Euzebya sp.: one gene and its partner. The protein of the gene in region 1 interacts with the protein of each later gene in a pairwise test. Links are inferred from orthologs where the notes say so. Each region holds a gene or a part of one and is shown on either strand. Other genes may lie near its edges. The genes, in order: rlmB and ACEQ2X_RS16275.

What was found.
Region 2: the proteins of rlmB (region 1) and ACEQ2X_RS16275 interact in binary tests that used the Escherichia coli proteins (3 or more experiments, as listed by UniProt). The link is inferred for Euzebya sp. from one-to-one orthologs.

What each region holds. Positions count from the first base shown.
Region 1 is NZ_CAXQBR010000075.1:52,056-66,984, forward strand. Bases 9,737-12,736 are described here. They hold rlmB (23S rRNA (guanosine(2251)-2'-O)-methyltransferase RlmB), read right to left. Parts: upstream 11,633-12,736; coding sequence 10,841-11,632; downstream 9,737-10,840. Other genes in these bases: ACEQ2X_RS16750 (hypothetical protein), read right to left, coding at 9,737-10,130; ACEQ2X_RS16755 (sigma-70 family RNA polymerase sigma factor), read right to left, coding at 10,195-10,818; cysS (cysteine--tRNA ligase), read right to left, coding at 11,629-12,736. Also shown: ACEQ2X_RS16695 (adenosylhomocysteinase), read right to left, coding at 1-332; ACEQ2X_RS16700 (HAD family phosphatase), read left to right, coding at 458-1,324; ACEQ2X_RS16705 (LytR C-terminal domain-containing protein), read right to left, coding at 1,321-1,935; ACEQ2X_RS16710 (DUF3263 domain-containing protein), read right to left, coding at 1,946-2,224; ACEQ2X_RS16725 (alpha/beta fold hydrolase), read right to left, coding at 3,296-4,165; ACEQ2X_RS16730 (SURF1 family protein), read left to right, coding at 4,190-5,002; ACEQ2X_RS16735 (LytR C-terminal domain-containing protein), read left to right, coding at 5,017-5,568; ACEQ2X_RS16740 (flavin monoamine oxidase family protein), read left to right, coding at 5,574-6,947; pepN (aminopeptidase N), read right to left, coding at 6,969-9,482; more of ACEQ2X_RS16750, read right to left, coding at 9,570-9,736; more of cysS, read right to left, coding at 12,737-13,011; ACEQ2X_RS16770 (hypothetical protein), read left to right, coding at 13,142-13,333; ispF (2-C-methyl-D-erythritol 2,4-cyclodiphosphate synthase), read right to left, coding at 13,326-13,841; ACEQ2X_RS16780 (PIN/TRAM domain-containing protein), read right to left, coding at 13,838-14,929. UniProt on the Escherichia coli protein: Specifically methylates the ribose of guanosine 2251 in 23S rRNA.
Region 2 is NZ_CAXQBR010000074.1:31,793-46,712, reverse strand. The notes cover bases 6,794-9,784. They hold ACEQ2X_RS16275 (NAD(P)H-hydrate dehydratase), read right to left. Parts: upstream 9,053-9,784; coding sequence 7,535-9,052; downstream 6,794-7,534. Other genes in these bases: glmS (glutamine--fructose-6-phosphate transaminase (isomerizing)), read right to left, coding at 9,464-9,784; ACEQ2X_RS16270 (holo-ACP synthase), read right to left, coding at 9,089-9,451; alr (alanine racemase), read right to left, coding at 6,794-7,532. Also shown: ACEQ2X_RS16320 (N-acetyltransferase), read right to left, coding at 1-25; ACEQ2X_RS16315 (hypothetical protein), read right to left, coding at 30-320; ACEQ2X_RS16310 (P1 family peptidase), read right to left, coding at 317-1,276; ACEQ2X_RS16305 (enoyl-CoA hydratase-related protein), read right to left, coding at 1,327-2,100; ACEQ2X_RS16300 (hypothetical protein), read right to left, coding at 2,115-2,654; ACEQ2X_RS16295 (carbohydrate ABC transporter permease), read right to left, coding at 2,651-3,625; ACEQ2X_RS16290 (carbohydrate ABC transporter permease), read right to left, coding at 3,622-4,755; ACEQ2X_RS16285 (ABC transporter substrate-binding protein), read right to left, coding at 4,836-6,257; more of alr, read right to left, coding at 6,393-6,793; more of glmS, read right to left, coding at 9,785-11,296; cofE (coenzyme F420-0:L-glutamate ligase), read right to left, coding at 11,306-12,250; cofD (2-phospho-L-lactate transferase), read right to left, coding at 12,565-13,491; ACEQ2X_RS16250 (TIGR03560 family F420-dependent LLM class oxidoreductase), read left to right, coding at 13,548-14,471; ACEQ2X_RS16245 (bifunctional FO biosynthesis protein CofGH), read left to right, coding at 14,511-14,920. UniProt on the Escherichia coli protein: Bifunctional enzyme that catalyzes the epimerization of the S- and R-forms of NAD(P)HX and the dehydration of the S-form of NAD(P)HX at the expense of ADP, which is converted to AMP.

The DNA of each region.
Region 1 (14,929 bases):
CACACCGCGTAGCCGCTCGCCCGGGTCGAGTGGACCTCGATCCCCCGGTCGACCAGGGCCGCGGCGACCTCGTCCTTGGTCGACAGCGGGTTTGACCCGGCGACGACGACCTCGGCACCGGCGTCCGCGAGGACCGTGGCGAGCAGCGCCGTCTTCGCCTCCAGGTGGACCACCAGCGCGACCCGACGGCCGTCCAGCGCCCCGTCGGCGAGGCGCTCGCGCAGGTAGGTGTCCACCACGGGTGAGTGCCGCCGCGCCCACTCGATCGCCCGCCGCCCCCCGGGCGCCAGGCCGAGGTCGGCGATGCGGGATCGGTCGGCGGCGTCGGACACGGGAGCTCCAGTCAGGTGGCGGTCGGGGCGGGCGACCGGCAGTGTGCCGGACACCGACGACAGCGCGCAGGTCCGGGTGCGGGCGGGCCCCGACGTGTGCGGACGCGTGTGCGACGCTCGTCCCCATGCCCGAGCTCGCCTCCGACGCCGTCGACCCGCTGATCGACCACCTGGTCGCCCTCCCGCCCGTGGAGGTGGTCTACACCGACCTCGACGGCACCCTCCTCGGGCGCGGCGGGTCGGTGCTGCGCGACGCGGACGGCCGGCCGAGCCTGCGGGCGGCGGGCGCGCTGGTGGCCGCGGCGGAGGAGGGGATCGCGGTCGTCGCCGTCAGCGGCCGCCGGGCGGCGGACCTGCGCCACGACGCGCGGCTGCTCGGGCTGGACGGGGCGATCGCGGAGGTGGGCACGGTGGTCATCCGCGGCGGCGCCCAGCACCACCGCTGGGGCGGGTGCCCCCGGGACCTGGCCGACACCCCGCGGGAGGCGCTGCGCGTCGCGGGGGCGCTCGACGTCCTGCTCGCGGCGTTCGACGGGGACATCCGTCCGTTCGAGCCCTGGGACGCCGGCCGCGAGGGCGGGCACCTGCTGCACGGCCGGATCGACGTCGCCGCGGCGGACGCGGCGCTCGAGGCCGCGGGCCTGGGCTGGGCACACGTGCTCGACAACGGGCGCGCGGGCGGCTGGGAGGGCCGCGCGGACGTGCACGCCTACCACCTCGTCGCGCGGGGGACGGGGAAGGCGGCGGCGCTGGCCGAGGACCTCGCCGAGCGCCGACTGACCCGCGACCAGGCGCTGGCGGTCGGCGACTCCGTCGAGGACCTGACGATGGCGGGCGAGGTGGGGACCTACGTCATCGTGGCGAACGGCCACGGGGAGGAGGGGGCCGGCTGCGTGCGCGTCCCCGGGCGGAACGGCGACGGCGTGGCCGACGCGATCGACGCGGTCCTGGCCGCCCGCCGGCTCCGTCCCGACCTGCGGAGCCGTGGCTAGCTGGGCCAGTCCTCGCCCACGAGGACGTGGATCTGGATCTGCTCGGTCAGGGTGCCGGGGTTCTCCCCCACCGTGGTGAAGCGCTCGTCGGCGGAGACCAGCGCCTGGGCGGCGGCGTCCTGACCGGGGCTCGGGAACACGGTGGTCTGGGGGTAGGGGTTCGGCGAGACGCCGGACTCGGTCACGTCGTAGCCGAGCTCGGTGAGCGCTTGCACGGCCGCGTCGAACTGCTCCGCGGTGGTGTTCGCCCCGGCGATCACCTGCACCGACGTGCCCGCACCGACCTGGCCGCCCGCGGCGCCGGGTGTCTCGGTCCCGGCCGGGGCGGCGGACGGCCCCTCGGTGCCGCCGGGAAGGCCCGGCGCCTCCGTGACCGGGCCGGTGGGCAGGGTCTCGAGGGGGATCTCGCTCCCGGTCACCAGCGGGGTGGTGTCCTGCGGCGTCTCGGTGCCGTCGAGGGCCGTCACCTCCTCGCCGTCGCCCATGCTGCCGAAGACGATCCAGTAGATGAGGAACGCCAGCGCGGCGAACAGCAGGGCGCGGATGAGGGGCGCGGCGATCGACGACTGCGTCGGCGCCGGCCCGTAGTCGTCCTGCTCGTAGGAGTCCATCGCCGTGACCCTACTTCGTCTGCCCGCGGCCACGGTGGTCCGTCAGTCCGGGTGCGGTCGTCCGCGCGTGGCGGGCGCGGCGGCGACGGCGGAGGCGGCGGACCAGCAGGGGGTCGTGGCGCTCGGCGGCGGGTGAGTCCACCAACTCGGCGAGGACCTGGTAGTAGCGGGTGGGCGAGAACCCGAAGGTCGCGGCGATCGCCGCGAGCTTGCCGCCCTGGTGGGCGGTCCAGTCGCGCTCGAAGTCGAGCACCGCGCGGTCGCGGTCGCTCAGCTCTCGCCTGGGCACAGCACCTCAGCTCCTCGGGGGTGGACGGCGCGATCGTACGCACCACCCCCGCCCGGGCCGCGGAACCGCCGCACGCCGGGGGCGGCCCGCCGCTACCCTGACGGCCACCCGCCGGGATAGCTCAGTTGGCAGAGCGTCGCTCTTGTAAAGCGAATGTCCGGGGTTCGATTCCCCGTCCCGGCTCCGCGTCCGCGACCCTCCGGAGCCCGTCGGCGATGCACCACTGGCCTGCGGTGTAGGTCGCCATGACGGCGCCCTCGAGGAGCGGGGAGGGGGCGCGGCGCAGGAACCGCTGCACCCCGATGAGGGAGTCGCTGAGCAGGAACAGGGCGGTGCCCGCGACGATCTCGCCGCGGGTCCGCCGGGGCAGGTGGCGGTCGAGGACCGTCGAGGCGGCCACCATCGTGCAGATGATCCCCGCGTAGCCGGCCACGGGCAGGCGCAGCTCGGGGTCGTCCCGACCGGCCGCGGCGGCCAGCGCCGGCGCGAGCAGGACCCAGGTGCCGGCCGCGGCCACGGGCCCGGGCTCCCGCCAGGACGCCGCGGGGTCGCGGACGGACCGGAAGGCCGCGACGTAGCCGACGTGGGCGCCCGCGAAGGACCCGACCCCGGCGAGGAAGGGGGTCCGCCCCTCCCCCAGCAGCGCGAGGTCGCCGGCCCAGGACAGCAGCTGGGCGACAGCCGTGGCGCGGGCGACGGCCCGCCGCCGGGCGCGGGGGCGCGTCGCGAGGTGCAGCACCGGCATCAACAGCGGCTTGGTGACCCGTCGCACCGGCCGGGCCGTGGGACCTCGGGCCGCGAGCGCGGCGTCGAGCACCGCGACCGCGGCGTAGACGGCGGTCGCGGGGCGACGCGCACCGCCGGATCCCATCGGGCGCATCCTCGCCGATCAGCGCGTGCGGAGCCACCAGGTGCCGCCATCCGGAGGGGGAGGGGGACGGTGTGGCCCCGCGCCGAGCCGATAGCGCAGGGCCACACCAGAGGTCGTGCCCTATGGAGGGAGGGAGCACGACCGGGCCCAGAGTAGACCCCTTCCGTCGATCGGCATGCAAAACCCGTGTGACGGGTGCGTCACACCTCGTCGACGGGATCCGCCGCCAGTGCCAGGAGGGCCTCGGCCACCGCGTCGGGCTGCTGGAGGTGGACGTCGTGCGCGCCGTCGAACCAGTGGACCCGACCGCGGGGCAGGACGGCCAGCGCCGCGTCGACGGCCGCCGCCTTCTCCGCCCCCCAGGCCCCCTCGCCGCGGACCGGGAGCAGCAGCACCGGGGCCTCCACGTCACCGAAGACGCCGCTCGGGTCCGCCGCGTGCATCGCCTCGACGATCTGGCGGTGGTCGGCCAGCGCCAGACGCGGCCGGACCGTGCCGTCCTCGAGCTCGAGGAAGTTGCCCATCTGCGCCTCGAGCGCCCCGTCCGGCCACCCGGCGACCCCCGCGGCGATCATGTCCCGGACCTCGGTGGCCGGGCGACCGGCGAGCGGCGGCGGACGCAGCGCCTCCCAGGCCTCCTGGGGGTCGGCGAACCGGTCGCCGATGGCGATGGTGCCGCCGTCGACCGCGGCGATCGCGTGCCACCGGTCGGGGTGGGCGGCCCCGGCGTGGATCACGACGTTCCCGCCCCAGGACTGGCCGACGAGGACCGGGGTGCCGAGGTCCATCGCCTCGACCAGCGCGACGAGGTCGCCGGTCACCTCCGGGTACCGGTAGCCCGTCGCGGCCCGATCGCTCTCGCCGTGCCCGCGCTGGTCCACCGCGACGACCCGGTGGCCCGCCGCGGCGAGCACCGCCGAGACCCCGTCCCACAGCCGCGCGTTGGACGCGAGCCCGTGGACGAGGAGGAACGGGCGGCGGTCGCCGGGCCGCTCGCGGACGCTCAGCGCCCGCCCGGGCTCGACCTCGACGCGGTGCGTGCGGATCGGCGGGGGCGGTGGTGGCGGCACCGGGCGAAACCTACAGTGGACGCCATGGCCCGCATGCTGCTGCGCCCGGGGTGGATCGTCACGCACCTCATCGTGATCGCGATCGTGGTGCTGTTCGTGAACCTCGGGCTGTGGCAGCTCGACCGGCACGCCGAGCGCCAGGATGAGATCGCCCGGACCGAGGCCGCGCTGGCCGGCGCGCCGGTGCCGCTCGACGAGGCCCTCGGGGCCGAGGACGTCGCGCACCGCCCGACGACGGCCACCGGGACCTACCTGGCCGACGGGCAGGTCCAGCTGAGCCCGCGATCGAACGCGGACCGGCCGGGCTATGAGGTGCTGACGCCGCTCGCGCTGGCCGACGGCCGCACGCTGGTGGTCAACCGCGGCTGGATGCCGCTCGACAGCCCGATGCCGCTGCCGCCGGCGGGCGAGGTGGCGGTGGAGGGCCGGCTCCAGCCGCCGACCACGGCTCGGCAGGTCCTGCCGCCGGGCGGCGACGTCGCGGAGCTCGTCAGCAGCGTCGACCTGGCGCGCCTGAGCGGGCAGGTGGACGACCTGGTCACCACCGCGTACCTCGAACGGGTCGACGAGGAGGCCCGCACCGCGGGCGACCTGCCGCTGCCCGCCGGCCCGGTCAGCCTCGATGCCGGCAACCACCTGTCCTACGCCGTCCAGTGGGTCGTCTTCGCCGCCGTCGGCCTGATCGGCTACCCCCTCCTCCTGCGCCGCCGGCTGCAGGACGCCGCGGGCACCGCGCCCGGTGACGGCGCCGGCCCGCCCCCGGACCCAGCCGACGCGCCCGACGGGGACGACGCCCGGCCGGGCGGCCGCGTCGAGCGATCCGGGGTTTCGCAGTAGCCTCGCGGTTCGCCGTGGAGAACCTCCTGAGACTGCTGTCGCTGAACGCCGCCCGCCTCATCTTCGTGGGCAGCCTCCTGGTGGCGCTGTACGTCGGGTTGAACTGGGCCCTCGACATCGAGGCGCGGCCCGACGCCACGTCGCTCGCCGCCGAGCGGGCGGCGGCGGAGGCCAGCGCGAGCGAGGACGCCGCGGCCGCCGCGACCCCGACCCCGACCCCGACGGCCGCCAGCGCCACCCCGACGGCGCCGCCCACCGTCGACCCGGAGGAGCTGATCGCCGCCGCGGCACCCCCGGCGGAGACCTCGGTCCAGGTGCTCGACGCCGGCGGCGGGCAGGCCAGGGTCGACGCGGTCGTGTCCGCCCTCGAGCAGATCGGCTACGACATCGTCGCGCGGCAGAGCTCGTCGCGCGACGTCGAGCGCACCACGGTCTACTTCACCGACGGCAACCAGCCGCAGGCCGAGGGGCTCCGCGCCCGGGACCCGCGGTTCCAGGTCGTCGAGGCGAACCAGGGCCTGTCCGACGGCGTCGACATCCACGTCCTGGTCGGCCCGGACTTCTGAGCCGGGTGGCGCGCACCAGCCGACGTGCGGTGCTGGGGGGCCTCGCCGCGCTCGGGGCGGCGGCGTGCACCGGACCGCCGCCGCGGGAGCGCCAGGTCGACCGTCGACAGGCCGTGGTGGTGGGCGCCGGCCTCGCGGGGCTGACCGCGGCCTTCGACCTCGAACGGGGTGGGTGGCAGGTGGAGGTGCTGGAGGCCTCCGCACGGGTCGGTGGGCGCGTGCACACGCTCCGCGGCGGGCCCCTGCCGGCCGACGCGTGGATGGAGGCGGGCGCCGACCGCATCGCCGCCGACCACGCAGCGGTCCTCCGCCTGGCCGAGGAGGTCCGCGTCCCCCTGGTCGACGCGGGTCCGCGGACCGGCCTGGACGACGTCGTCTGCCTCGGCAGCCTCCCCACCAGGGCCCCCGGCGCGCTGTCCCCGGACGAGGCGACCGCGCTGGCCACCGCCAGGGAGGTGCTGGTCCGCTACGCCGACCCGGACGTCGTCGACGTCGCCGTGCCCGCCGCGCTCCGCGCCCTGGACCCCGATCCCCGGGTGGTCCGCCTCCTCGACGCGCAGGTCCGCGACCTGGTCGGCCACGACCTCAGCGACCTGTCCGCGGGCTTCGTCGGGACCGCGCTCGCGCCCGCCCCCGACGCCGACGGGACGTCCACGGACGCCGAGCCCCGGACCGTCGAGGGCGGGATGGACGTCCTCGTGTCGGCGCTGGCCGACGCGCTCGCCGCGCCGGTGCGCACGAACCACGCGGTGACGGCGATCAGCCAGGGGCCCGGCGGCGCGATCGTCACCCACAGCCGCGGGCAGACGCGCGCCGACCGCGTCGTGCTGGCGGTGCCCGCCCCGGTGGCCGCGACCCTGGACCTGGGCGACCCGGACGCGACGGCGAGGTTCGCGGCGCTCCCGACCGGGCGTGAGACCCGCGTCCTGCTGGTCTACGAGGCCCCGTCGTGGCGCGACGAGGACCTGTCCGGCCGCCTGCTCGGCGACGGGGTGGTCGGCACGACGGCTGAGTCCGCGGCTCAGCGCGAGGGGGGACCGGGGCTGCTGGTGGCGGGTGCCGTCGGCGGCCAGGCCGTCCGGCTGGTCGCGCTCGCCGAGGCCGTGGGCGCCGTCAAGGCCGCTGTCGACGCCTGCATGCCCGCCGCGCCGTTCGCCGCCGCCCGGCCCGCGGTGACGGGCGCGGGGCACGACGAGCCGTGGGCGCTCGGCGGCCGCCCGGGGCACTCCCCGGCCACGTGGGGCACCCGCGCCGCCCTGGCCCAGCCGATCGGCCTGGGGCACGTCGCCGGCGACCACACGGGCACGCGCCCGGGGACCCTCGACGCCGCGGTCGAGTCGGGCCGTCGGGCGGCGGCGGAGGTCCTGGCGACCCGCTGAACCGGCGCGGGTGCCCGCCGCTCAGCTGCGGTCGGCCGCCCGGGCCCGGAGGGCGCGGAGGGTCGCGTCGCGGCTCTCCGACACCGTGCGCCCGGCGACGGCGGGCAGGTCGGATGCCAGGGCCCGGTCGGCAGCGGCCACGACGGCGTCGTCGACGATGGCGGAGGGGTAGAGCGCCTCGGTCATGGTGAGCGCCTCCTCGACGTTCGCGTGGGCCCACAGGTCGGCGAGCGCGTCCACCCAGCGGCCCTCCGCGTACTCCGCCAGCAGCTCCTGCTGCTCGACCTGCCAGAACCCGCTCAGGATCGCCCGGCGCGTGTGCAGGGTGGTGGAGCGGTCGAGGGCGGTCTCCCATGCCGCCGCCTTCGCCTCGGCCAGCGGTCGCGCCGCACGCGCCGCCGCGGCACCGCGGCGACCGACGTCGGTGGGGTCGCGCTCGAGCTCGGCGTCGATCGCCGCGGCGTCGACGTGGCCGCCGGCTGCCAGGTGCCCGAGGACGTACCAGCGCAGGTCGTGGTCGACGGCGAGCCCCTCGAGGGTCGTCGACCCGTCGAGCAGCCCCGCGCCGAAGGCCGGGTCGGTCCGCGTCGCCACCAGCGTGCGGACCCACACCAGCTGGGCGTCCGAGCCGGGCTCGGCCTCGCCGAGCTGGCCGCGGGCGAGGTCGGCGAGGGCCGCGCGCATCGCGTCGCGGTTCTCCGGTGCGCCGTAGCGGTCCGCGCACGCGGTGGCCTGGCGGAGCAGGGTCTGCATCACGCTGATGTCGGTCTCCACGGGACCGTGGTGGGCGACCAGCTCGGCGAAGCGCCGCGCGGCCAGCTCGGCGTCGCGGGTGGCGTCCCACAGCGAGCTCCAGCACACCGCGCGCGCGACGCTGCCCTGGAGCGTGCCGAGGCCGGCTTCGAGGGTCTGCACCGAGCGCTCGTCGAGGCGGACCTTCGCGTACGCCAGGTCGTCGTCGTTGACGAGCAGGAGCGCGGGACGTGGTCGACCCGCCAGCGCGTCGACGACCGTCGCGGCGCCGTCGACGTCGGTCTCGACCACGTCGGTGCGGACCAGGCCGTCGGGGCCGGTGTCGTACAGGCCGATGCGCAGGCGGTGCGGGCGGAGGGTGGGGTGGTCCGCCGGCGCGTCCTGGGTGATCGTCACCGACGTCATCACGTCGTCCGGTCCGGTCTCGATGGTCGCGGCGATGGTCGCCACGCCCGCCGTCTGCAGCCACGTCGCCGCCCACGGGGTCAGGTCACGACCGGACGGGCCCTCGAGCGCGGCCAGGAAGTCCGCGAGCGTCGCGTTGTCCCACTCGTGGGCGTCGAAGTAGCTGCGCAGCCCCTCGACGAAGGGGTCCGCGCCGACCCAGGCGTGGAGCTGCTTCAGAACGCTCGCGCCCTTCGCGTAGGTGATGCCGTCGAAGTTGGCCATGACCGACTGGGTGTCGACGGCGTCCGCCACGATCGGGTGGGTGGAGGGGAGCTGGTCCTGGGCGTACGCCCAGGCCTTCACGGAGTGGGCGAAGTCCGCCCAGGAGTCCTCGCCGAAGCGGGTGGCCTCGGCGACGGCGGTGTGGGCGATGAACGTCGCGAAGGACTCGTTCAGCCACAGGTCGTCCCACCAGCGCATGGTGACGAGGTCGCCGAACCACATGTGGGCCATCTCGTGGAGGATCGTGTTGGCCCTGGACAGCCTCGCGGCGTTCGTGACCCGCGACCGGAAGACGTAGCGCTCGCTGAACGTCACGCAGCCCGGGTTCTCCATCGCGCCGAAGTTGAACTCCGGCACGAACAGCTGGTCGTACTTGCCGAAGGGGTAGGGCCGGTCGAAGGTCGCGGCGAACCAGTCCAGACCCTGGCGGGTCAGCTCGAGGACCTCGTCGGGGTCGAGGTGCTCGGCGAGGGAGCGTCGGCAGTAGACCCCGAGCGGGATGCCGCGGTGCTCGGCGGTGACGCGGTGGTAGGGCCCCGCGACCACCGCGGTGATGTAGGTGGGGAGGGGCGGGGTCCGCTCGAAGGTCCACCGGCCTGCCTCACCCGCGTCGGGGCGGTCGGTGACGGTGCCGTTGGACACGACCTCCCACCCGGCCGGCGCGTGGACGGCGAGCTCGAACGTCGCCTTCAGGTCGGGCTGGTCGAAGCACGCGAAGACGCGGTGGGCCTCGAAGGGCTCGAACTGGGTGTAGAGGAAGACCTGGTCGTCGACCGGGTCGACGAAGCGGTGCAGACCCGCCCCCGCCGTGCTGTACGGGCAGCGGGCGGTGACCACGACCTCGTTGCGCTCGGCGAGGTCGGTGAGGTGCAGCTGCCCGCGCTCGTGGCGGACCGGCACGTCGACGCCGTCGACGGTGACCGACTCCACCGCCACCGCGTCGAGGTCGAGGAACGTGGCCGCGCCCTCGCGGGCGGTGAAGGTGACCCGGGTCGTGGATCCGAACGTCGACGGGTCCCCGTCGGCGACGTCGAGCTCGACGTGGTAGGCGACGTCGGAGATCGACGCCGCGCGGGCTCGGGCGTCCTCACGCGTGAGGTTCGTGGCGGTCACTGCGCCTCCCCTGGGGCTGCGATGGGCGGCGCCGGAAGGCTAGTCGGCCGGGACCCCCGTCGCCCTCGCCGGACCAGCCCCGGCGCATCAGCCCCGGCGGGCGACCGCGGCGCGCTCGCGGGCCGCACGGGCCGCGACGGTGGTGAGCACCGCCATGGCGGCGTCGAGTCGGCCGTGGCGGTCGTCGGCGAGCGCATCGACGAAGAGGCAGTCGGCCGTCGCCTCCAGCCGGCGGATCGCGATCGTGGCGTCCCGTGCGGCGTGGCGGTCGCGCGGGCGCGCGGTCACCTGCAGCTGGGCGTCGTCGACGGCGCTGGCGCCCGCGCGGAGCGCCTCCACCGCGGCGGCGGTGGTGCGGCAGGTGTCCACGGCGTCGCGGGCGGCCGGCTCAACCGCGTGCACCTGCGCGGTCTGCTCCGCGACCTGCGCCCACACCGCGCAGAGCGCGTCGATGTCGCCGAACAGGTCGTGGTAGGCCACCTCGAGCGTCAGCCCGTGCGCCAGGGCGATCCCCTCCCAGCACGTCTCGAGGAGGACCCGCGCGACCTCGTCCCGGTAGGTGTGGCCGAGGCTGGTGCACCCGACGTCGAGCGCCCGCGCGATGCGGTCCAGCCGGTCGAGCACCGCGGTGAGGTCGTCGTCGCGCACGACCTCACCGTACCGCCGGCGTCCACCGCCGGTCGATGGTCGATGACATGACGTCAACGCGGGATCACGCAGCGTGGTCGCGGGCGCGCGCGTGGCGGAGGGGACCGTCCAGCTTGCGCCGGATCCGCTGCCTGGCGTTGTCGATGGCCTTGTCGGTCACCCCCAGCGCCTCGGCGATCTCGGCGTACCGGTGCCCGTCCGCCAGACCGGCCAGGACGGCCACCTCGAGGTCGCTCAGCAGCTGGCGGACGACCCTGCCCACGACCTCCGCCTCGGCCCGTCGGATCAGGTCCTCCGCGGGATCGCCCGACCCGGGCCGGTCCGCGGGGAGGGGCAGGTCGGGGTGGAGGGGCACCGCGGCGTTGAGCAGCAGGTGCTTGTCCCGGGTCGCCGCCCGCACCGCGGTCAGGATCTGGCGGACGACGCAGAGCTCGGCGAAGGTGCGGAACGACGCCGGGCGCCCATCGACCCCGTCGGGCGCGAAGTCCCGGATGGCCTTGTACAGCCCGACCATCCCCTCCTGGACCACGTCGTCGCGGTCCGCGCCGGCGAGGTGGTAGCGCCGGGCTCGCGCCCGGACCACCGGCCGGTAGCGGACGAGGAGGGCGTCGAGTGCGACCCCGTCGCCGCGCCGGGCGCGCACGACCAGCTCCTCGTCGCGCACACCGGACTGCGCGGGTGCGTCCATCACTCGGGCAACCCTACGCGGCTCAGCCAGTCGCGGCGGCCCGCGCCAGGTGGCGGCGCCGCCACTCGAAGGCGGCGACCGCGGTGGCCGTCGAGGCGTTCAGCGAGTCGAGCCGCCCCGCCATCGGGATGGCGACCAGCGCGTCCGCCTGCTCGGCGACGAGCCGCGACAGGCCTCGGCCCTCCTCCCCCACGACCAGCGCCACCCGCTCGTCCATGAGGGGGGCGTCCCACACCGTCCACTCGGCCTCGCCCGCCAGGCCGAGGGTCCACAGGCCGGCGTCGCGCAGCGTCGCGAGGGCCCGGGCGATGTTCGTGACGCGGACCACCGGCAGCCAGGACAGCGCGCCAGCGCTGGCCTTCTCCGCCGCGGGGGACGGTCCTGCCGCCCGCTTGTCGCGGATGACCACACCGCCGGCCCCGGCCTGCTCGCTGACGCGCACGATCGCCCCGAGGTTGCGGGGGTCGGTCACCCCGTCGACGACCACGACGAGATCCGCGCCGGCGACGTCGGCCAGGTCGGCGTACGCGAACGGCTCGGCGACGGCGACGACGCCCTGGTGGCGCACCTCCCCCGCCATGGCATCGAGCTCGTCGCGGGTGGCGGCACGGACGTCCAGGCCCGCCTGGCGGGCCTGCTCCGCCAGGTCGTCGAGGGTCCCGCCGCCGCGCCGATCGACCACGACCCACCGGAGGGCGCGCCCGGCGCGCAGCGCCTCCGCGACCGGCTGGCGACCAGGGATGACCTCGAGCGCGGGCTCGTCGTCGGCACCGCCGCCGCGCTGCGGTCGTCCGCCCCTGCGCGGCCTGCTCACGCGAGCCGCCAGCGGGCGCCGTCCCGGGAGTCCTCCACCACGATGCCACCGGCGGTCAGGGCGTCGCGGATGCGATCGGACGTGGCGAAGTCCCGGTCCTGTCGCGCCTGGGCCCTGAGCTCGAGCAGCACCTCGACGAGCGGCGCGACGTCCGGTCCGTCCCCGGCGTGCTGGACCGGGTCCAGCCCGACGAGGCGGCAGATCGCGATCGCGGTCGCCCGCGCGGTGGCCGCCGCAGCGGCGTCCCCGCCGGACAGCGCGGCGTTGCCGTCCCTGACGACGCCGAACAGCACGCTCGACAGCTCGGGGGTGTCGAGGTCGTCACCGAGCGCGTCGACGGCCCGATCGAGGACGGCCTCGTCCGCGTCCCCGCCATCGGGTGCGCTCGCCGCGAAGGTCGTCAGGCGCCGCCACGCGGCCTGCACCTCCTCCAGGCGGTCGGGGCTGAACTGGGCGATCGAGCGGTAGTGGTGCTGCAGGAAGTACAGGCGCAGGACCGCCCCGCCGTAGGTGTCGAGCGCATCGGACAGCGTGATGAAGTTGCCGAGGGACTTCGACATCTTCTCGCCGTCGATGTTGAGCATCCCGTTGTGCAGCCACAGGCGGGCGAAGCGCTCGCCGGTCGCCGCCTCGGACTGGGCGATCTCGTTCTCGTGGTGCGGGAAGATCAGGTCGCTGCCGCCGGTGTGGACGTCGAGGTGGCCGTCCAGGTACTTCCGCGCCATGGCCGAGCACTCGATGTGCCAGCCCGGCCTGCCGGGCCCCCAGGGGGACGCCCAGCTCGGCTCCCCCGGCTTGGCCGCCTTCCACAGGGTGAAGTCGGCCGGGTCCTCCTTCCGCGGGTCCGGCTCGACGCGCGCGCCGGCCAGCATGTCGTCGAGGTTGCGGCCGCTGAGCGTGCCGTCGCCCTCGAAGGCGCGCACCCGGAACAGGACGTCCTGGCCGGGGGTGTCCCCGTCGACCGCGTAGGCGTAGCCGCGCTCGACCAGCTCGCCGATCAGCTCGATCATCTCGATGATGTGGCCCGTCGCGCGCGGGACGATGTGCGGCTCGAGGACGCCGAGGCGGCGCATCTGCGCCTCGTAGACCCGCGCGTACTGCTCGCTGACCGCGGCGGGGTCCCGACCCTCGGCGTTGGCCCGGTCGATGATCTTGTCCTCGACGTCGGTGATGTTGCGGACGTGCAGGACCTCGATCCCGTGGTGCTCGACCAGCCGGCGCAGCAGGTCCGGCACCAGCGCGGCCCGCGCGTGCCCGAAGTGGGGGACGTCCTGCACGGTCGGGCCGCAGACGTACATGCCGAACGGTCGGTCGCCGGACCGCACGTCGTCGGTCAGGACGTCCTCGAGCTCCCGGGTCAAGGTGTTGTACAGGCGCATGGCAGGTCGCAGCGTACGCGGTGGTCGACCGCACGCCGCGCGCTACCCTCTCGCGGTCTGATGTCGGTGCCCTCGGCCTCCCAGCGGGTCAGGGCTCAAGGAGCGGCCGGCGGCGGCCGATGGGGTCTGCATGCACCAGCAGGTGAACCGCCAGTCCGTGCGCGAGCGCGTCCGGACCGAGCGCGTCGTGCGCCGCATCGAGCGCCAGCGCTACGGGCAGAGCACCCGGGACTTCCACCGCCGGCAGCGCCTGCAGCGCGTCGCCTTCGGGCTGCTCGTCGCGGTGGTCGCCCTCAGCGCGCTGGCGCTCGCCGTCAGCTGACCTCGGGGTCGGCGGGCACCAGCAGCGCGACCGCGACGCAGGCGATCCCCTCGCCCCGGCCGATGGCCCCCAGCCGATCCGTCGTGGTCGCCTTGACCGAGACCGCGCCCTCGGCGACGCCGAGCAGACCGGCGATGCGGGTGGCCATCGCCTCGCGGTGCGCGGCGAGCCGCGGCCGCTGCGCGACGACGGTCAGGTCGACGTTGCCGACCGCGAGCCCGCGGCCCCCGAGCTCGGCCACCGCCGCCTGCACGAACGTCGCGCTGTCCGCGCCCGCGGTCTCCGGGCGGTCCACCCCGACGAGGCCCCCGAGGTCACCGGCACCGGCCGCGCCCAGCAGCGCGTCGACCAGGGCGTGGAGCACCACGTCGGCGTCGCTGTGGCCCGCCAGGGGCGGACCGGGGACCACCACGCCACCGAGCACGAGCGGGCGAGCCGCGTGCGCATCGTCGGGGGTCTGGACGTCGAAGGCGTGGACGTCGAGCCCCTGGCCGATGCGCACGCTCACGCCGAGGAGCCCCGGCTGACCGGCCGTGGCCGGTCCGTCCGGGTCGCGAAGAGCATCCGCCCGTTGGCGTTCGCCATGATGCTGGTCACCTCGACGGCGACCGTCGCGTCGATGGCGTCCGCGGCCCGCTCGACCACGACCATCGTGCCGTCCGGCAGGTACCCGACGCCCTGGTGGCGCTCGCGGCCCTCCTTGGCGATGCGCACCTCGAGGGTGTCGCCGGGGACCACCGGGGGTCGCAGGCTGTCGGCGAGGCTGTGGAGGTTGCGGACCTTCAGGCCCTGGACCTCGGCGACCCGCGCCAGGTTCGCGTCGGTGGTGAGCAGCGGCGTGCCGCGGGACCGGGCGACCGCGAGCAGCTGGAGGTCCACCTCGTCACCCGGCGGGTGCTCCTCCAGGACCTCCACGCCGACCGACGCGAGCTGCTGCAGCGCCGCGAGGTTGTCGAGCCCGCGCTGGCCGCGCCGACGGCGCTCGGGCTCCGCGGCGTCGGCCAGGCCCTGGAGCTCGTACAGGACGAACGTCGGGACCAGCAGGACCCCCTCGATCCACCCGCCGCGGCACACGTCGACGAGTCGGCCGTCGATCAGCGCCGAGCTGTCGACGAGCTTGTACGAGCCGCCCGCGGCCCGCGACCCGCTCGGCATCCGCCCGCCCGCCCCCAGGTAGCGCAGCAGGTCAGAGGCGCGGCTGCGGCCGAGCCGCCAGCCCGTCCACCCGGTCGTGGTGATGACGGCGACGGCGATCGGGACGGTGAACGCCTTGCCGCCGAACAGGAGGACCGGCCACGACACCGCCGCGCCGAGCAGCAGCCCGATCACCCCCCCTCCGGCGCCCGCGACGATCTCGGAGGTCGAGACGGTGCGCAGCCGGCTCTCCGCCGTCGAGATCCGACCCTGCACGAAGCGGCCCAGGACCCCGCCGATGACGTAGCCCCCGCCGGCCCCGAGCGCGGTCAGGACCAGGCGGGCGGTGTCGTCGAACTCGTAGGTCCCCGCGATCTCGAGCGCGAGCCCCGCCCCGAGGATGACGATCGCGAGCCGGATCAGCTCGACGAACGCAACACCGCCCGGTATCTCGTCGGAGTC
Region 2 (14,920 bases), on another replicon or contig:
CCGCCGGCAGGTCGGGGATGTCCACCGAGCTACCCCCGCCCCTCGCGCTGCAGGGCCTGTCGGCGCAGCGACTTGGACAGGAACGGCACGACCATGAGGTCGACGAAGCCGACCAGGGTGAGGATCGCGCCGAGCGCCACCTGCGGCGTGAACAGCGCGAGGTACAGGCCGGCCAGGAGCATCCCGACCGCGAGGAACGACATCACCGTCGTGACCAGGCGGATGCGGCGCTCGGCCTGCTCGCTCGCGTACGGATAGCCCTCGAGACCCGGGGGGACCGCGTGGTCGTCGGGTCCGTCGGTCGGGTCTGACGCGCTCATGGTTCCTCCATCTGGGTCGTCGTGGTCTGGAGCCCCGCCACCAGATCGTCGGGGATGATCGGCGGACCGTCCGCCGCGGCGCGCACCGACGCGCGGATGGCGGCGGCGATCGCCCTGGCGCCGAGGGTGGCGACCAGGTCGACGGGGGCGTCGACGTGGACGCGCTGGCCGGTCAGCAGGAACAGCGCGTCGCCGTCGAAGGTGGTGTGCGCGGGCTCGATGGTGCGGGCGATGCCGGTGTGGGCCAGGTCCACGGCGCGCGAGGCCTGCGCCTTCGTCAGCCGCACGTCGGTGACCAGGCACCCGATCACGGTGTTGGCCGAGGGGTGCGGCGGTGGCCGCATCTCGGTGTACGGGTAGGCGTCCTGGGTGTCCACGCCGGCCAGCAGCGACCCGTCCTCGGCGAGCACGTTCCCGAGGGCGTTCACCGCCATCAGGGCGCCGACGGTGACCCCTCCCCCGCTGGCGACCGCCCACCCCTGCCCGCCGGCGGCGAGGTGCTCGAAGCCCGCGACCTTCGCGACGGTGCACCCGGCGCCCACCCCGACCCGTCCCATCGGCGGGTCGTCGACCATCGCCGCCTCGCACGCCGCCCGTCCGCTCGCCGCGTCGGGCCGGGGTGCGCCGGCGACGCGGAGGTCGAACACGATCGCGCCCCCGACGACCGGGACGGGGGTGACGAACCGGTCGTAGCCGCGGCCCTGCTCCTCACACCACGATGCGACCCCGTCACCGACGGCCAGCCCGAACGCGGACCCGCCGGACAGGAACACCGCGTGACACTCCGTCCCCTGTCCGGTGGGGCCGAGCGCCGCGGCCTCGCGGGTTCCCGGCGCGCCACCCCGCACGCTGCACGCGCCCATCGACCCCTTCGGCGGCAGCACCACGGTGCACCCGGTGTGGGCGTCGGGGTGGGTCCACGTGCCGACCAGCACGTCGTCGAATCCGAGGGCCATGGCGGACGAGACTACGGGAGGGTCCGCGGGGCGCCCGAACCGACCGACCGCTACCGGTCGACGTACTCGGCGGGACGGCGCTCGACGAAGCTGGCCATCGACTCCTGCCCGTCCGCGGTCTGGGAGGCGGCGGCCATGACCTCGATCGCGAGGTCGTAGGCCTGGCGCTCCTCGAGGCGCATCTGGGCGTACAGCGTCTGCTTGCCGAGCGCCTTCGACATGCGCGACCCGCGGGTGGCCCGGCCGAGCAGGTCGAGGGTGGCGTCATCGAGCTGCTCGGCGGGGACGGCGGCGTTGATCAACCCCCAGCGCAGCGCGGTGGCGGCGTCGATCGCGTCGCCGGTCAGCGCCATCTCGAGCGCCTGCTTCCGCCCGACGTTCCGGGCGATCGCGACCATCGGGGTGTGGCAGAACCACCCGGCCTTGCCACCCGGGGCGCTGAAGGTGGCGGTGTCGACGGCGACGGCCAGATCGCATGCCGCCACGAGCTGGCAGCCAGCCGCCAGGGCCGGGCCCTGCACCCGGGCGACGACGACCTGGGGGATCTCCTGGAGGGCGAGCATCACGTCGGTGCAGGTGCGCAGCAGCGCCCGCATCTCCGACAGCGGCCGTCCCGCCATGTCGCCGAAGTCGTGTCCGCTCGAGAACACCGGCCCCTCCCCCGTGATCACCAGCCCGGCGGCATCGGTCGCGGCGACCGCCTCGACCGCCTGGCCGAGCGCGCTCAACACGGCCAGGGACAGCGCGTTGCGGCGCCGCGCGTTGGTCAGCGTGATCGTCGCCACCGCGTCGCGGCGCTCGGTCCGGACCAGTGTGTCGTCCACGTCATCGCCTCCGCTCAGCTGTCCACCGTGACGGCCGCCTCCTCGGCGGCCTTCGCCTCCCACGCCTGGTCGACCAACCCGAGGACCGTGAACGGGACGATCGACGCCGTCAGCAGCGCCAGCCCCGGCACGAACGCGAGGAGGACCAGGACGTACAGCGCCACCCCGCCGAGGGCGATCCAGCGCCAGCGGGTCGACGGCGGATCCGACGGCCGCAGCGCGACGATCCCCGCCGCGCCGTAGCCGACGAGCATCCCGAGGGCCACGTCGAGCAGGCACAGCGGCAACCCGATCACGAGGAACACGCCCATCGCCTTGAGCAGCGCCCCGGCAGCGGCGTGACGACGTGATCCGAAGGCGACCACACCGAGCACGAGCGGGACGAGCGCCAGGCCCAGCGCGAGCGGGCCGCCGATGTCCGACCCCTGGTCGGCCGCCGCGGCCACGGCGCCGACGACCGGCCAGAAGCTGAACTGCAGCGCCACCGTGCCGGCGGCGATGGTCAGCCACCGAGCCCGCAGGCTCAGCGGCTGACCACCGGGGTGGGTCGTCACCCCTTGACAGCTCCGGCGGTCAGTCCGCGGACGAAGAACCGCTGGAGGGCGAAGAACACCACCATCGGCAACGCCATGGAGACGAACGCGGCGGCGGGGAGGATGTACTCGAACTGCCCTCTGGCCCCTTGCAGGTCAGCCAGCGCGACGGTGAGGACCCGCACCTCCGGCGTCCCGCCCAGGAAGACGAGCGCGACGAGGAAGTCGTTCCACACCCACAGGAACTGGAGGGTGGCGAACGCCGCCAGCGCCGGCACCGACAGCGGGACGATGAGCCGGGTGAAGATCTGCATGTGGCTGGCGCCGTCGACCTTCGCCGACTCGATCACCTCCGAGGGCAGCGAGCCGATGTAGTTGCGCAGCAGGTACACGGCCAACGGCAGGCCGAAGCCCGTGTGGGCCAGCCACAGCGCGGGGAACGACCCGACCAGGTCGAGGTCGGGGAAGATGGTGAAGGTCCCGATGTGCGCCCCGCCGGTGTACAGCCGGAGGATCGGGATCAGCGCCAGGTGGAGCGGCACCACGAGGAGCGCGACCACGAGCACGAACAGGACCTGACGGCCCTTGAACTCCATCCAGCTGAACGCGTACGCCGCGAACGCGGCCACGCCGAGCGGGATGGCCACGGCCGGGACGGAGACCGCCAGGCTGTTCAGGAAGGCGTTGCCGAACCCGCGCGAGGCGCTCAGCACCTCGCGGTAGTGGGCGAGGGTCCACTGCGCGGTGTCGAACGGGTTGGCCGTCCACCAGCCGCTCGACTCGATCTCCCCCCGGACGCGGAAGGAGTTGATGAGCAGGCCCAGGGTCGGGATCAGCCACAGGATGACGATGAGGAGGACCGCGACCTTGACCGGCCAGCGATCCCAGAGCGCCGCCCAACGGCCCTTGCCGCCGCCGGCGTCGTGGACCTCGCGCGGCTCCTGCTCGGACTCGGGTGCCGGCGCGGTCGGTGCGGGGGGTGTGGTGCTCATCGGATGGCCTCTTCCTCGCGGAACCTCCGCACGTTCCAGACCATGACGGGGATGACCGCGACGAACAGGACCGCGGCGATCGCGGCGCCCTTGCCGTAGTCCCTGTTGCGGAAGAACCACCGGATCATGCGCTCGGCGATGACCTCGGTCCCCGACCCCCCGTTGGTCATCACGAACACGATGTCGAAGACCTTCAGGACGTTGATGATCATCGTCGTGGTCACGACGACGATCGAGGACTGGATCGACGGGATGATGATCCGGAAGAAGATCTGGAGCTCGCTGGCCCCGTCGATGCGGCCCGCCTCGAGCAGGTCGGCGGGGACCGACTTGATGGCCGCGGACAGGATCACCATGGCGAAGCCCGTCTGCATCCAGACCATGATCACCATCAGGAACAGGTTGTTCCACGGCTCGATCGACAACCACGAGACCGGATCCATCCCGAGGCCGGTGAGGATGCCGTTGAGCAGCCCGCGCTGCTCGCCGAACACCTGGAAGTCGTAGATGAACCCCCACACGACGCTGGCGCCGACGAACGAGATCGCCATCGGCAGGAAGATCAGCGACTTGGCCGTGGCCTCCCCGCGGTCGAGGCGGTCGGCGAGCACCGCGAAGATCAGGCCGACCCCCACCGCGAGCGCCGTGACGACGACGATCCAGGCGATCGTGTTGCGGATGCTCCGGAGCATGGACGGGTCGGTGAACACGAACTCGAAGTTCTCGAGCCCGATGAACTCCTCGCCGGTCGGTCCCTGGAATGCCGTGACGACGGTGTTGATGGCCGGGTAGACGAGGAAGATGCCGAGCAGCAGCAGCGCCGGCCCGACGAACACCCACGGCCGGACGGACTCGCGCATGCCCACGGGGAGCAGGTCGACGATCCGGTCGGCGCCGAGGAAGGCGATGATCACACCGCCCACGCCGGTCACCACCGCGACGAGGGCGACCAGCGCGCGGTTCGCCTCGGTGTCGCGCATCCACACGAAGGCCCAGGCGACGATGCCGAGCACCGCGATGATGACGAGCAGGGCGACGATGCCCTCGACGGCCCGCCGCCCGGAGGATCGGTCAGGTGGTTCGGGCGCGGGCGCCCGCTCTGGAGCTGGAGGGGCTTCGGTCTGGCTCAAGACGTGTACCTCCCTGGAGACGGAGAAGGCCGGGAGCGCAGCGGTCGCGCTCCCGGCCCTGCCGTCTCAGTCAACCACTCCTACGGCCAGCTCGCCTCGACGTCGGCGAGGACGGACTCGAGGTCCGAACCGCGCATCCACTCGTTCATGGCGGTCCAGAACGAGCCGGAGCCGACCTCAGGCGGCATGAGGTCCGACGCGTCGAAGCGCGCCGTGCCCTCGCTGAGGGCGTTGACCACGGCCTCGGCCGACTGTGCGGTCAGCGGGTCGGAGTAGCAGTCGGGGCCGACCTCGAGGTTCGGCGAGATGCGGCTGATGCCCTCCTGGCTGCCCTGGAGGCACTGCGCCTCCTGGCCGCTGAAGACGTCGATGAACTCACGGACCTCCGGGGCGTCCCGGAAGATCACGCCCATCTCACCGGCGATCAGCGCGCCCTCGTTGCCGTCGATCGACGGGAACGGGAAGGTGTCGATGTCGGTCCCGAGCTCGGTGCCCTCGGGGAAGAAGGTGGCGGCGAAGGAGGCCTGGCGGTGCATCAGGCAACCGGGCTCCTCGGCGACCATCGGGTCCATGGCGTCGCGGAAGTCGATGTCCGGGATGGCGGCGGTGCCACCGAGGACGTAGTCGGAGTGGGTGATCTCCGCCATCGTCTCACCGGCGGACACGATCGCCGGGTCGTCGAAGGGGATCTCGTGGGTGACCCACTGGTCGTAGACGTCCGGGCCTGCCTGGCGCAGGACGATGTCCTCCATGAAGTCCGTCGCCGGCCAGCCGGTGGCCGCGTCGGAACCGGTGCCGATGCACCACGGCGTCTCGAAGCCGTCGGAGACCATCTGCTCGGTCAGGGCGAGCATGTCCTCGTAGGTCTCGGGGATCTCGTAGCCCTGCTCCTCGAAGACCGGCAGGTTGTACCAGACCAGGCTCTTGAAGTTGACGTTGGTCGGCAGGCCGTAGTGCTCGCCCTCGTACTCGCCGAGGGACAGGAGGTACTCGCCGAAGCGCGCCTCCAGGTCGGCGATGTCGAAGCCGAGGGTCTCGAGGGAGACGGCGTTGCCGGCCTCCGCCTGCTCGATCACCGCACCGGGCTGGGGGTACAGCGCGATGTCCGGCGGGTTGCCGCCCTCGACGCGGATCTGGATCTGCTCCTCGAAGCTGTCCGAGCCCTCGTAGGTGGCGCTGGCGCCGGTGTTGGCGTCGAACGTCTCGTCGATGACGGCGTTGATCGCGTCCGCCTCGACGCTGGTCGGGGCGCCGAACACGGTCACCTCGGTCCCGGAGATGTCCTCTCCGCCGCCGCTGTCGGCAGCTGCGTCGTCCCCGCCCTCGGTCTCCTCGGCTGCGTCGTCGGCCGGCGCGTCGGTCTCCTCGTCGGCCGCCGCGTCATCACCGGCCTCCTCGGTCCCCGTGTCGGTGCCCTCCTCGTCGCCGTCGCCGCCGCCGCACGCGGCGAGTCCCATGGCGAGGACGACGAGCAGCACCAGCCAGCGCTTCGTTGCAATCATCGGTCACCTCTATCAGCTCGTGGGCTCGACGTCATTCGCCGAGCGGGGTCGTAGGTTAGACGGCCTACTACCGCGATGGAAGGTCAAACGCCCTCAACGGGCGAGGTCGTTCGGCCCCATCGGCTGCAAACGCTATCATCTGCGGCTGGTGTGCACGCGCGGGACGCGGGCCGAGATGCCGCAGGTGACCTCGTAGGTGATGGTGTCGAGCCAGCGCGCCCAGTCCGCCGTGGTGACCGCGACCGCGTCGGGACCGCCGATCAGCCACACGTCGTCACCGCTCGCGTCGGTGGCCCCCGGCCCGAGGTCGACGAGGAACTGGTCCATGCACACGGTGCCGGCGATCGGGCAGCGACGGCCGCCGACGACGACCTCGCCGACGTTCGTCAGGCCCCGGCGGATCCCGTCGGCGTAGCCCCCGGCCACCGTGCCGACGACGGTGTCGCGCGCCGCGGTCCAGCGGAGGCCGTAGGACACCGACTCCCCGGCGGCCAGCGGCTTGACGAAGGTGAGGCGCGACCGGAGGGCCATCGCCGGGCGGAGCTCGTCGAGCAGGATCCCGGGTGCGGCCTCGTTGCCGTACAGCGCGATGCCGGGGCGGACCAGGTCGAGGTGCACGTCCGGGGTGAGGGTCGTCCCGCCCGAGTTGGCGAGGTGCAGCAGATCCGGGGCCAGGCCGGCCGCCCGCGCGCGACGGACCCCGTCGGCGAACCGCTCGGCCTGCGCGCGGGTGTAGCCGGCGTCCGGGACGTCCCCGACGGCGAGGTGGGACCACAGCCCTGCGACGCGGAGCCGGGGCGACGCGGCCAGATGCGCGAAGGCCTCGTCCCACGCCGGCTCCGGCAGGCCGACGCGGTGCATGCCGGTGTCGATCTTCAGGTGCACGTCCACCACCCGGTCGCCGGCCGCCGCGATCAGGGCCTGGGTGAAGACGTGGGTGTAGACCGTCGGGGTCAGCCCCGCGTGGAGCAGCGCGCCGGCGGCGGCGGGCGGCGGTTCGCTGAGGACGAGGATCGGCGCCGTGATCCCGGCGTCTCGCAGCTCCTCCCCCTCCTCCACCAGGGCCACCCCCAGCCAGGTCGCGCCGCCCTCGAGGGCCGCGCGGGCGACCGGGACGGCGCCGTGGCCGTAGCCGTCGGCCTTGACCACGGCCATCAGGTCGACCCCGCCGGCGTGGTGGCGCAGGACGCCGGCGTTGTGGCGGATCGCGTCGAGGTCGATCTCCGCCCAGACCGGCCGGTGGCGAGGTGGCGTCGGGGAGGGTTCGGGCGCCACGGTCAGATGCCCCGCTCGAGGGCGGCGGCGCCGAGGTGCTCGATGACCGTGCCCGCCGTGGTCGCGCGGATCGACACCGCCCGGCCGGCGAGGTCGCCGGCCAGGCCGTGCAGGTGGACCGCGGCGGCGACGCTCGGCGGTCCGGGCTGCTGGGCGACCAGCGCGGCCGTCACGCCCGTCAGCACGTCGCCGGTGCCGCCGGTGGCGAGCGCAGGGCTCCCCGTCGCGTTGATCCAGACCCGGCCGTCCGGCGCGGCGATGACCGTGCCGGGTCCCTTGGCGACGACGGTCGCCCCCCACTCCGCGGCCTTCTCGGCGGCCAGGTCCGCCCGTCGGGCGTGCACGCCGTGGCCGCTCAGGCCGGTGAGCCGGCCGAGCTCCTGGGCGTGGGGCGTCATGACCAGCGCCTCGCAGGCGTGCGCGCCGATCTGGTCCCGGTGGTCGCGGAAGGCGTTCAGGCCGTCGGCGTCCAGCACGATCGGCCGCTCGACGGTCGCCACCAGCCGGCGCACGGCGTGCTGGGTGCCGGGCGCCAACCCGAGCCCGGGCCCCATCGCGAGCACGTCCGCGCGCTCCATCGCCGAGCCGATGGCGTCGATGATCCCATCGACGTCGTCGGGCAGGCCGAGGGTCATGGCCTCCGGCACCGCGCCCGCGACGATCGGGGCCACGGCCTGCGGCGTCGCGACCGTCACCAGACCGGCCCCGCCCGCGAGGGCCGCCCGGGCGCAGAGGATCGCCGCGCCGGCCGTGCCCGGTGCGCCGGCGTAGACCGTCACGACCCCGCGGCTGCGCTTGTGGGCCCGCGCGGCGGCGACGGGCGCCACCCGCGGCAGGTCGGCGGGCTCGAGCACCCGAGCCGCCGGTGCGTCCTGGCCGTCCTGCACCCCGATCTCGCCGAGGACGAGCTCGCCGACGAGCTCGGCGCCGGGGGGCAGCCACAGCCCCCGCTTGTGCGCGCCGAGGGTGACGGTGAGCTGCGCGTCGACGGCCACACCCGGCACCCGCCCCGTGGCGCCGTCGACCCCGGTCGGGATGTCGCAGGCGACGACCGGCCCGTCGAAGCCGTTGAGGGCGGCCACCGCGATGCCGTAGACCCCGCGGGGCTCGCCGGTGGCCCCGGTGCCGAGCAGGCAGTCGACGGCCACGTCCGCGCCGACCAGGGCCGCGCCGATGGCGGACCCGTCGGTCGCCACGACGACCCGGCCGGCCTGCCGGCGCCACGCGACCAGCTCCCGCGCGGCGTCGTCGCCGAGCTCCTCGGGCGCCGTGACGAGCACCACGGTCGGGCTGGCCCCGCGAGCGGCGAGGTGCCGTGCGGCCGCGATCCCGTCCCCCCCGTTGTTGCCCTTCCCGCACACGAGGGCCACGCGCAGGCCGTGGCGTCGGTCCGCCACCCGCAGCACGCCTCGTGCGAGGTGCCCGGCGGCCAGGTCCATCAGCGCCGCAGGGTCGACCCCCCGCTCGAACGCGCGGGCGTCCATGGCCTGGACCTGGGAGGGGAGGAAGAGCGGGATCATCGCCGACCCATCCTGTCAGGTGTCGGTCCCCTCCGGTCAGCCCTCGGCGACGGCGTAGGCAGCGGCGACCGCGTCGGAGGTGGTGAGGGAGAGGTGGACGACGGCCACACCGCGCGCCTCGGCGACGGCGATGGCCGGGCCGCGCAGGACGACGGAGGGGCGGCCGACGCCGTCGCTGATCACCTCGACGTCGACGAGGGAGAACCCGCGCACGCCGGTGCCGATGGCCTTCGCGACGGCCTCCTTGGCCGCGAACCTCGCTGCGAGCCGCTCGACGCGGTCGGCGCACCCCTCCCACTCCGCGGACGTCCAGATGCGCCGCCGGAGCGACGGGGTCCGCGACAGCGCGGCACGGATCCGGTCGATCTCGATCAGGTCGATGCCGACCCCGACGATCACAGCGGGCCCCGGCTACTCGACGGTGACGGTCTTGGCCAGGTTGCGGGGCTGGTCGACGTCGCGGCCGAGCGCGACGGCGATGTGGTAGCCGAGCAGCTGGAGGGGCAGGACGGTCAGCACCGGGTACAGCAGCTCGTGGACGTCCGGGACGTAGATCACGTGGTCGGCGTGGGCCTTCACCTCGGTGTCGCCCTCGGTGGCGACGGCCAGGACGACCGCGCCGCGCGCCTTGACCTCCTGGATGTTCGAGACGACCTTCGCCTTGACGTGCCCGTCGGTGGCCAGGGCGATCACCGGCCCCCCGTCGTCGATCAGGGCGATCGGGCCGTGCTTCATCTCCCCGGCGGCGAACCCCTCGGCGTGGACGTAGCTGATCTCCTTCAGCTTGAGGGCCCCCTCCAACGCGATCGGCAGCCCGACCTGGCGACCGATGAACATCACGTAGTCGGCGTCGGCGAAGCGCCGGGCCAGCTCGGCGATCTGGTCCTCCGCGGCCAGGACGCGCTCCATGAGCGCGGGCAGGGCCTCCAACCGCTCGAGGACGTCGCGGCACTCCTCGGCGAACATCTGCCGGCGCTCCTGGGCCAGGTACAGCGCGAGCACGTCGAGGGCGACGACCTGGGTGATGAACGCCTTGGTCGACGCGACGGCGACCTCGAGGCCCGCGCGGGTGTAGATCACCGCGTCGGCGAGCCGGGCCAGCGTCGACCCGACGATGTTCGTGACCGCGACGACCTTCGCGCCCTGGGCGCGGGCGTACTCCGCGGCGGCGATGGTGTCGGCGGTCTCCCCCGACTGGCTGATCGCCACCACGACGGTGTTGGGGGTGAGGATCGGGTCGCGGTAGCGGAACTCGCTGGCGATCTCCACCTCCACCCCGATGCGGGCCCAGTGCTCGATGCCGTACTTGGCGACCATCCCGGAGTGGTAGCTGGTGCCGCAGGCGACGACGTAGACCTTGTCCGCGGCGCGCAGCAGGGCGGGGTCGAAGTCGACGGAGTCGAGCGCGATACGACCGTCGGCGTCGACGCGGCCGAGGAGGGTGTCGGCCACCGCGCGGGGCTGCTCGTGGATCTCCTTGGCCATGAAGTGGTCGTAGCCCTGCTTCTCGGCCGCCTCGACGTCCCAGTCGACGGTGTAGCGGTGCCCCTCCGTCGGGGTGCCGTCCAGGTCGGTGACGGTGATCCCGTCGGGGGTCAGCACCGCGACCTGGTCGTCCTCGAGCGCCTCGACGTCCGCGGTGTGGGCGATCAGGCCGGCGACGTCGCTCGACAGCAGCGCGCCGCCGTCGAGGTGGCCGAGGATCATCGGGGCGGCCCGCTTCGCCGCGACGATCACGTCGGGGTGGCGCCGGTCGATGACGGCGAAGGCGTACTGGCCCTCGAAGCGGGCGGTCGCGGCCCGGACGGCCGCGGGGAGGGACCCCTCGTACAGCGAGGCGACGAGGTGGGCGATCACCTCAGTGTCGGTGTCGGACCGGAACACCGCGCCGCGGCGCTCGATCAGCTCGGCCTTGAGCTCGGCGTAGTTCTCGATGATGCCGTTGTGGATGACGGCGATGTCGCCGGTCGGGTCGGTGTGGGGGTGGGCGTTGACGTCGTTCGGGACGCCGTGGGTGGCCCAGCGGGTGTGGCCGATGCCGATGTGGCCGGCAGGCCCGACATCGCCGAGCGCGTCGGTGAGGTTGGCGAGCTTGCCGGCCCGCTTCACCACCTCGATGCCCCCTCCGTCACCGATGACCGCGATGCCGGCGGAGTCGTAGCCGCGGTACTCCAGCCGGGCGAGCCCGTCGATGAGGATCGGCAGCGCCTGGTCGGCACCGGTGTAGCCCATGATTCCGCACATGGGGCCAGGCTACGGCGAGGGGCGGACCACCACGGCGTAGCCCTCCGGACCGTGGACCAGGTCGACGGGGTAGCCCAGGTCGAGGAGGCACGCCTCCGCCCGCCCGGCGACCAACCCGTCGTCGGTGACCAGCCGGTCGCCGTCCCGCGTCCCGCCGCCGGCCGCGCGGAGGACCAGGTCCCACTCCCAGGCCGCGGGGCTCGTGTCGCGGACCGGCGCGCCCTCCCCCGTCGCGAGCCGTCGGGCCAGCCAGCCACGGCCGTGGGGGAAGAGGTCCTCCGCGGGTGCGCGGATCAGGTCCGCGCCGGTCCCCGCGGCGCCGAGCAGGTGGCCGAGGCCGCGGATGCGGACGACCGGTACGCCGGCGGCCTTGTCGCGCACCAGGTCCGCGGCGCCCGCGAGCTGGTCGGCGACGGCGACCAGGGTCACCGACAGCGGCCGCCCCTCCCGGTCGACGGTGCCGCGCTCGTCGCGGAGGGCGGCGAGACCCGCCACGCCGAGCGCCACGTCGGTCTGGCCCTGCCGCCACGCCCGCCCGAAGGGGTCGCCCACGACCACGCCGACGTCGGCGGTGGCGGCCAGGTCGCGGCGCAGGGCGGCCGCGCTCGCGTCGGGATCGGCGGGGAGGAGGAGCACCCCGCCGCCGGGGACGTTGGAGGCGTCGATGCCGGCGTTCGCGCAGACGTGCCCGTGGGCGGTCCGGACGATCACCACGTGGGGGGTCTCCGCCACGACCTCGTCGGCCAGGGCCAGACGTCGGCGCGCGTCCTCGGGGGTCTCGCCGTCGCCGAGCGGCATGACCCGCCCCTCCGCCTTGGCGACGACCTTGGAGGCCACCACCACGATGTCGCCGTCGACCAGGTCGACCGCGTCGGCGATGAGTCGGGCGAGCGGGGCGCCCGCGGTGACCTCCCCGACCCCCTGGACCGGGGTGACCACGACCTCCCCGGTCATCGCGGGCCCGCGAGCCGGGTGCGGCGCGGGGTGGGGGGTGGGGTGGGGAGTGCTGGCCACCCGGATGGAATCGACACCGTCGCGGTTCCGGAGGGTGTCCGTGCAGACCGGCCCGTGGATGGATTCGACATCCGGGCGCTGATCTCCCGTGCACTCCACCGCTCTTCCGCACCAGTAGCCATCAGCACCCCCACCCCTCCCCCTCGAAGGTGTCGAATCCCTCCACGGGGGGTCCCCACCCCTCCCCCTCAGAGATGTCGATTCCATCCGCTGCGGGGAGCGGACTCCCCCCACGTGCGCCACCCCGCCGCCCATCAGGTGACCAGGCCGAGGGCCGTGCGGGCCAGGGCGGTGGTGACGTCGACGTCGGACATGATCGTGTCGGTGACCGCGACGGCGAGCCCGCCGGCGCGCAGCCCGTCCGCGGCGTCCGCGTCGGCGTCGTCGATGACCCAGGCGTCGAGCAGGTCGGCGTACAGCCCCGCGACGCCGGCCGCGGAGGTCTCGGCGCCCACGACCCCGAGCAGCTTGTCGGCCATCCCGCGCACGACCCGCCCGCCCACGATCGGGCTGACCCCCACGACCGGCTTCGCGGCCAGCTCCTCCCGGATGCCGGGGACGGCGAGGATCGTCCCGATCGACACCACCGGGTTGGAGGGGCAGAGCACGACGACGTCGGCGCGCTGGATCGCCGCGATCACGCCGGGGGCTGGCCGGGCTCGCTCGGCGCCGTCGAATCGGACCTGCGCCACGGGGGGCTCCGCGCGCTCGCCGACCCACCAGCGCTGGAAGTGCAGGCGGTGGCCGTCGACCGTCTCGATCATCGTGGTGACGTCGTCGTCGGTCATCGGCAGGAGGCGGAAGGGGATCGCCCACGCGTCGGTGATCACCCGCGTGGCGTCGCTGAGCCGCCCGCCGCGGCTGAGCACCTCGGTGCGCACCAGGTGGGTGGCGATGTCCCGGTCCCCGAGGGTGAACCAGTCCGGACGGCCGTAGCGATCCCGCAGCTCGGTGGCGACCGCGAAGGCCTCGTCGGCACGCCCCCAGCCCTGCGCGGGGTGCACCCCGCCGCCGAGGGTGTAGGTGATCGTGTCGAGGTCCGGCGAGACGTGGAGCCCGTGGACGGTGATGTCGTCGCCGGTGTTCGCGACGACGGTCAACCGCGCCGGGTCGACGGCGCGGACGAGCCCGCGCAGGAACCGCGCCGCGCCGATCCCCCCTGCCAGAGCCACCACGTCCATGGCGGGACAGGCTAGCCACGGTGTCCCCCCACCCCTCCACGGGCAGGGTTGGGGCCATGGGCATCAACCTGATGATCGAAGGGCAAGAGGACGTCACCTGGGCGCAGTGGCTGGCGCTGGCCGACGCGGCGGAGGACGCCGGGTTGGAGGGCCTGTTCCGCAGCGACCACTACGCGAGCGTGCAGGGCCGGACCGAGCGCGGGTCCCTCGACGCGTGGGCGACGCTGTCGGCGCTGGCCGCCGTCACCGAGGACATCCTGCTCGGGACGATGGTGTCGCCGACGTCCTTCCGCCACCCCTCGGTGCTGGCCAAGCAGGTGGTCACGGCCGACCACGTGTCCGGCGGTCGCGTGCAGCTCGGGATCGGGGCAGGGTGGAACGAGCTCGAGCACCGGATGTACGGCTTCGACTTCCACGACACGTCGACCCGCTACGACGTGCTGGCCGAGCAGCTCGAGATCATCACCCGCCAGTGGACCGAGGACGCCGTCGACTTCAGCGGCACCCACTACACCCTCGAGTCCTGCGGGGCGCTGCCCAAGCCCCTCGGGCACATCCACCTGATCATGGGCGGTGCCGCCGGACCGCGGGGGGCCCGCCTCGCCGCCACGTACGCCGACGAGTACAACACCACGTTCCCCTCGATCGACGCCGTCACCGAGCGGCGTGGACGGCTGGACGCGGCCTGTGAGGAGGCGGGACGCGACCCCCTCCCCCTCTCGATCATGACCGGCTGCATCCTCGGCGAGGACGACGCCGACGTGCGCCGCCGCGCCGAGCGGCTCATGCAGATCTCGCAGGCCGAGGGTGATGTCGAGGGGTGGCTGGACGGGCTCCGCCACGAGTGGGTCGTCGGCACCGTCGACCAGGCCCAGGAGCGGCTCGACGCCTACCGCGAGGCCGGCGTCAGCCGGTTCATGCTGCAGCACCAGCTCCACGACGACCTCGACATGGTCGAGCTCATGGGTCGCCTGCGCTAGCTGGTGGGTCGCCGGGCGGCGGCGCTAGCCTGACCGCCCATGACCCAGGCCCCCGCCCGCACCCACGCCATGCGGCGGGCGCTGGCCCGCGCCGACGCCGGAAAGGTCCTCAACGCGGACGAGGCGACCACGCTCGTCGGCGCGCGGGGCGAGGACCTGATCGCGCTGATGGGCGTCGCCGCACGGGTCCGGGACGGCGCGTTCGGCGACACCGTCACCTACAGCCGCAAGGTGTTCATCCCCCTCACCCACCTGTGCCGCGACACCTGCGGGTACTGCACGTTCGCCTGGCCGCCCAAGGGCGACATCCCGGCGTTCATGTCGATCGACCAGGTGGTCGAGGTGGCCGAGCAGGGCCGGCGGGCGGGGTGCAAGGAGGCGCTGTTCACCTTGGGCGACCGCCCCGAGGCGCGGTACTCGGCGGCGCGGCGGTGGCTCGACGAGCGGGG